Regions from separate parts of the Paenibacillus sp. P46E genome, predicted to be linked through region 3. Evidence: riboswitches for the same ligand, from Rfam matches in the RefSeq annotation. Region 3 holds a riboswitch; each other region holds the start of a gene.
The links. Region 3 has a riboswitch for cyclic di-GMP ahead of A3849_RS32260 (choice-of-anchor A family protein). Riboswitches for the same ligand answer to the same signal wherever they lie in the genome.
Positions count from the first base shown of each region.

Region 1: linked by a shared signal. The riboswitch ahead of A3849_RS06255 (bifunctional diguanylate cyclase/phosphodiesterase) and the one ahead of A3849_RS32260 (choice-of-anchor A family protein) in region 3 are both predicted to bind cyclic di-GMP.
Region 2: linked by a shared signal. The riboswitch ahead of A3849_RS32270 (anti-repressor SinI family protein) and the one ahead of A3849_RS32260 (choice-of-anchor A family protein) in region 3 are both predicted to bind cyclic di-GMP.

Region 1 covers NZ_LVYZ01000027.1:71,792-73,998, reverse strand. Annotated here, with positions in the region: gene A3849_RS06255 (bifunctional diguanylate cyclase/phosphodiesterase) at 1-893, opposite strand, end outside; cyclic di-GMP riboswitch class I at 965-1,060, opposite strand; gene A3849_RS06250 (ABC transporter ATP-binding protein) at 1,298-2,207, opposite strand, start outside.
Region 2 covers NZ_LVYZ01000002.1:310,783-312,989, reverse strand. Annotated here, with positions in the region: gene A3849_RS02660 (2-oxoglutarate dehydrogenase E1 component) at 1-681, opposite strand, end outside; cyclic di-GMP riboswitch class I at 1,119-1,212, shown strand; gene A3849_RS32270 (anti-repressor SinI family protein) at 1,241-1,396, shown strand; gene A3849_RS02650 (helix-turn-helix domain-containing protein) at 1,492-1,824, opposite strand; gene A3849_RS02645 (TasA family protein) at 2,084-2,207, opposite strand, start outside.
Region 3 covers NZ_LVYZ01000002.1:159,419-161,625, reverse strand. Annotated here, with positions in the region: cyclic di-GMP riboswitch class I at 1,038-1,128, shown strand; gene A3849_RS32260 (choice-of-anchor A family protein) at 1,211-2,207, shown strand, end outside.

The DNA.
Region 1 (2,207 bases), on a different contig from region 3:
TATTCAAAGTAAGGCCGATCCGAGAAGTTTAAGCCAATCGTTGAATTTCCTTTGTTATTTAGTAATGGAGAGAACAGCTTTGTAACTCCGTTGCGATCAGCAATGTATGAAGTAGTAAAATCCGGATATAACGCCAGTAGATAAGCCATTTGGCGCTGCAGTGAATCCATCTCTTCCATCCTATTCTCAGCCGCCACCATCGATAAAGTATTCACTGCGGCAACATGAACTTCTCCCCACTCTGTGAGATCATTGCGGATGATAGCGGAATCTCGTTCAGTCTCTGACTTTATTTTTTCATTCATGTTGTGATACTGTTCATGACCGATCATCACCGTCACCAGAAGCAAAGTTATAAAGGCAAACGTGACAAATATGTTGAAAAGCACATCATGAAGAGAGCTCGACATCTTGCGTTTTTGGAATGATGGCCATTTAATAAGAGGCAGATAAGTAAAGATTAAACTGGAAATCAGTACATTTAAAATACCATTCACGGCATCCTTAAGCACAACCAGCAAGGAAGCGGTGAAATTCATATCCAGGGCATAACGATAGAATACCCATATGAGAGGCATCCCTAAAATCATCCAATATAGGCTATCAATAAGAACAATCCTTTTCCCTCTGTAGAAGACGCCGACAAATAAAGTTTCCAGCACAAAAACAAGCATAGCGTAAGGGTGATTCCAAAGAAACAAAGTGTAACCATTTACAATAGCCGATGCCACTAAAGCCCATTTAAGACCATATATCCGCAATATCAAAAAAGTAAATATACTACCGAAGATAAAATTGACCCCCAGCAATAGGGATAGGTTGAGCATATTACCTAGTAGTCCAAAAATAATCAGAGCTATGATAAATACAATCGACTTTTTAAATATACTCAATGTTCCCCCACCTTATGAATCAGGCCCATTGCAACAAAAAACCTCTCCCGAAAAGGAGAGGTTTCCTTGCCTTCGGTAACTGGCTGGCATAACATATCCAAATTGGAAATGTAATAGCCCCTGTAGTTTTGCGACCCCGTTTTTCAACGAGTGTGCCCTATTATTATTGAGATTATCTGAAAGAAAATACATTATTCGACATTAATCTACAAGCTGACACTAATTATAATTTATACTGCTGAGTGTTACAACCAATTTTTACATTTCTGTATGGCACCATTCATCTCAACGCCACGTATAATTCAAAACAGCCACTAAAACTAAAAAGACACCCCTTAAGGTGTCTTCACTAATACTCCATATGGAGCCGAACCGTGGCTTGTTAAATCCACAATTCGCCGATGTCACATGTTAAGATGTTTAGATACGCTGTTCTGTTCTACCACAACGTCATTATTTACCTCATAATACTGCGCTTGAGCATACCATAGCTCATGGTACTTTCCGCTCTTGTTGGAAACTAGCGCATCATGACTGCCTCTTTGAATTAGCTCGCCTTCGTGAAATACAGCAATATCGTCGCAGAAGCGGCAGCTAGATAGACGGTGCGAGATGTAAATTGCCGTTTTATTGCCGACGATCTCGTTAAATTTCGAATAAATCTCAAATTCGGCTACCGGGTCGAGTGCGGCAGTCGGCTCATCAAGGATGATAATCGGTGCATCCTTATACAGCGCGCGTGCTAGCGCAATTAATTGCGCTTCTCCACCGGAGATTTCTACACCCTTTTCGTCAAAGTCCTTGTATAAGCATGTTTCAGTTCCGCTCGGCATTGTGCTATACCGCTTCATGAAGCCCGCTTCCGTTAGGTATGCCTCAACCTTGGCCTTAGAGTAATCGACCCTGGTCGCTACATTCTGACCTAAACTGAATGAAAACAGCTTGAAATCCTGAAAAACAACCGAAAAAATCGACATATACTCTTCATGACTATACTTCTTAATGTTAATACCGTTGAGTAGAATTTCCCCTTCAGCCGGATCATATAGCCGACAAAGCAGCTTGATGAAGGTTGTCTTACCGCTTCCGTTCATACCCACAACCGCGAGCTTTCCGCCAACTTTAAATTTGAGCGATACGTTACGAAGCGTCTCCTGTTCTGACGAAGGGTATTTGAAGGAGACATTTCGAAACTCGATTTCGTAATCATTATCGCCATCAACGCATAGCGCACGCTTTTCAACGGGGAGCGAACCCTGGTACATTTTTGAGGGGATATCTAAAAAGTCGAAATAGATCCTCATACTTTCGTTA
Region 2 (2,207 bases), 150 kb from region 3:
CATGGGTACCAGCGCATCATTGCCTTCCAGGCTGAAGCGTTTCTGGCCGACAAAGGTCTTATGCAGGAAGGTCTCGAACTGCTCTACCTGAATCAGGCGGTTCAGCAGCTCCTTGCGCTCGGTATTGTTCAGCGGCGCGGGGGAGCTTGTGGACTCCGCCTGACTGTTCAGCCAGCGAAGCTCCTGTTCGTCATGCACATGTCCAAATTCATAGGCGATAGTCTGCGTATAGGCCTGGCGCATCCGGTGAACGGCATCCCATGCGGTATGAACATCCGGCGGCGCATTCTCCCAGATCAGCGAGGCAGGCAAAGCAATCAGGTCCTCGCGGGTCAAGTCATAGGTTTGGTAATCCAGCCATTTGGCCATAGGGCTGTTAACCTGCTCCAGCGGATCGATATTGGCGGCCATATGGCCATATATACGAATATTGGCGATTAGCTTGGAAGCTCGTACGGCCTTTCTCAGCCACTCGGTGTCTCCCGAAAGGGTCGGCTGCGGAGCCTGAACGGCATCCGGAGCGAGCGGAGGAGGGCCGGAAACGGTAAACAAATCGCGGTAATGATGTTCTACGGATGAAGGATCATGAACGAATTGCTCATATTTCTCTTGAATGTAGCCCAGATTGGGGCCGTGATACTTACTCCAAATGGATTCGTTATAGGGCTCTTTAACTGCCATGAATACATCCTCCTAACGGATGAACTCCACGTGCCGCATGAGGCTTGGGCGCCCAGTGGAGCTGCGATGGTTGCGGTTTCATTCCTCATCTTATTGTGCTACTTTCAAGGCGTGTAATCAATTCATACTTTCGGGGAATCCGTTCGCAAAGCGGCATGATTCAGTCCTTAAATGATGAAAAACGGATATTGGTTACCGGAAGCTGGATGTGAACAGGGTGATCCGGTAATAATTACCCAAGAATGTCCCCGAATGCATCATGAACAGATTCTAAAGTCATATCTATTGGACAAATCCCAGCAAAAAAAACTGTTCTTTTGCACTACTTGTCATAAATAATTTCCATAAATCGACACACTTTTTGTGTAAGATCTTATATAATGTTATTGCGGATAACGGTTTCATTGTTTTCTAACCAGATCCTTTCATGTAAAGGATCCAGTAAAGGGTAAACCTGCTGAAAGGCAGGGACACAAAGTCTCGGGTCTAATGTAGAAAGGCTTCAACTACTACGACGGCCGGACTGCCTGGGGACGCAAAAATTCTAGGAGGAGATATCTTGGATAAGTCCAACCAGGGGAATGACGGAGAACTGCTGATGGGTGATCTGGATCTAGAATGGGTTTATTTGCTGATATCAGCGAAGAAAGCAGGCATCGGTGCAGATGAAATCCGCCGGTTTTTAAGTGAAAAGACAACGTTGCAGGTGATGTAGGGACGTTTACTTTGCAGGAATACATACAGAAAAGGGCTCAGCGCCAGACGCTGTGCCCTTTTCTGTATCGCTGGATCCTTAGGACAACCGTCCGATTATTGATCTTTCTGTTCCAGCCGCCATTTTTGATAATCGAGGAATTCTTTGAATTCCCGTTTGCTTATACCGGAGGCCATGGCTTCCTGAACGAGACGGAACCATTCGCCATCTAGTGCGGATTCGTCAGTCTCTGAGGGCTCGCCATAGAGCAGGCTGTGGATAGACACCTGGAGCGCATCGGCGATTTTTTCAATGAATTGAATAGAGGGGTTGGATTGGATATTTCTTTCTACATTGCTTAAGTATGATTTTGCCACATCAGCCTTGTCCGCTAATTCGGATAAGGACCAGCCTTTTTCCAGACGGAGTTGGTGGATACGACTTCCCATATTATCCGGCACGATTACAACGCCCCTCCGTACTTATTGTTAAAATATAAGAATTTATCTGTTTTACGCTATAAATTATCCTTATATTTCTCGCTGAAGCGGATACCGTCCTTATAAGGACGGCGAAGCCGTTTCCACTTGTCAGTATAACAAATTTCCGTAAAATGGACAAAAATCAATCGTTACAAAGGAAAAACAGCCTATTCTGCTCCGTCTCCGGAATCAGGGTAGGCTGCTTCAGCATGCAATCCGTTATGAATTAATAATCTTTTTTAGGGCCTTGTTTGGCCTCGAAGTTCCAAGTCAGCTTCAGCTTATCCTTTTGGAAATAGTTCTGTGTTTCACCGTTGTCAACGAATTCGAACTTGACTGTAAAGCTGTCG
Region 3 (2,207 bases):
GCTGACTCGCGGGTAATCTTCTTATAAGGCTGTTGGTGCAGCCCAGTGAACCCCGCGTGATCATCAGGATGATAAGAAAGGGCGTATGCATAGGAAATGGGAAGTCTCCTTATTGCGTGGCTTTGTATGCTTTGTTTGTATTTTTCGTTCGAGGATAAGGCGAGCCGGAAAATTATCTTTCCCGTGGCACTGGTCGTTTTTTTCGGCACCCTGAGCTATTGGAAGCTTTTAATGTAATCTTTATGTAATTATCAGCTTGTTTTCAGGTTAAAGATATATATTGAATGTACCAGACACTCCCCAGTGTTTATAGATAGCTTATAGGGTCTTGCCAACTCCCATGGCGAGGCCCGTTTTTTATTTCGTTAGCTGACCCCGAGTATTTATATACAAGAGGAATAAATGTGATATTTTTCACAATAAAATCCGAAGAATTATTATATATTAAAATTGAAATACTAAAGATTAAAGCGTAAGGAAATAAAGCACCCCAAAGAGGAGAATGATGATGAGTCATGAAGGAAATCTCCGCCGTGGTTTAGCATTTGGTCTATTTTTGAGCATTCCGTTATGGATGTCGATGATTGGCTGGATTCAACTGCTGTAACATACCAATCAGCTATATTCGCAGTGTCTGATTACGGTAGCGCATATAGCATACATAGAGGTAGATCAAGAACTGCTTACGGTTGTTTCCGTGGCAGTTCTTTTGTTATATTGCAAATCTGTAGAATATTAGGTATATAGTTCAAAAATACTATATTTTAATATTTAAAATCTCAGATAAAATGCGGGTTTGGTACTTTTTTAGAGTAAATCTTAGATCTGACGCTGTTCGTATGCAGAGTGAAATTTTGATGCATGTAAGTTATAATCCCTTATATACAAAGGGTTTGTCCAATATCTGTATGTGCCAAGCACCTAAAAAAACCCTAAAGGAATAGATTGACAATAGGAGTATGGAGGGGGTAAACTGGAACTAGTTCAAAAGTAACAATTGTCATAGACTACATAAGAATCGCCAAATTACACACCATCATGTATAAACGCAAACTGTTCGAAAGGACAGGACGCAAAGTCAGGAATCTAATGCCCGCAAGCAGGGGCTATGATCGTCCGGCCGCCGTGAAGCTAACCCTTCGTGGCGGTTTTTTTGTTGTTATATGTTTTTGGCAAAATCATAGAATAAGTTACTAGGAGGTGCATGCGATTGAAAAAAAGAACACAGAAGGCAGCAGCTCTGATACTAGCAGGGGTGTTGGTATTGGGCAGTACAATTACCTGGGGATGGAATGTTAGTGCAGCGGCCAATATGCCGTATACCCCTACACCTGTTTTAGGCGTTGCCGGTAATTTTAACGCATTTATATTTGGGGATTTCACGCAGTCTTATGATCAGATTCATGGAAGGCTTGCGGCTGAAGGGAATATTACTTTGCAAGGATACGGTGTATCCAAGGATGCACCTGGCGGGGATGTGCTGGTTGCAGGCAAGAATCTCAGTCTGACAGACGGTACAATATATGGCGCTGCAGTATATGGCGGCAGTATAACCAACACGCGTGCAGACCTTAAGGAAACTCCCCGGAAGGGAACCCCGATTGATTTTGCAGCTGAGGAACAGTTTTTGATACAGCGTTCGGATGAATTAGCCGCTTTGCCGCAGACACAGCCTTTTGTAAAAGAATACGGGAAGATCACCATCAACGCTCCGGATTCCTATAATGTCATTCATCTGGCCGCTGCAGATTTGGCTGATGCCAATGGCTTGCAGTTCAACATAACAGGTGATGCTACCGTGGTTATTAATGTGAGCGGAAGCTCTGTGAAGATTCCTAATTTTCAATTCTGGGGAGGCAAACCCCGTAAGGTACTGTTCAATTTCTATGAAGCTGCTTCTCTGAATATTGGGAATACAACCATTGAAGGCACAATACTGGCCCCTCATGCCAGCGTCTTTTATGATCATGCAGAACTCCATGGTACTCTAATCGCCAAAGCGTTTAGTGGTTATGTGCAGATGCACCACTATCCATATGACGGGTCGGAACCACCTATAAAGCCAACACCAACACCAAGCGCAACAGCGACACCAACAGCGACAGCGACAGCGACACCAACAGCGACACCAACGCCAACAGCGACACCAACAGCGACAGCGACACCAACAGCGACAGCGACAGCGACACCAACAGTGACACCAACAG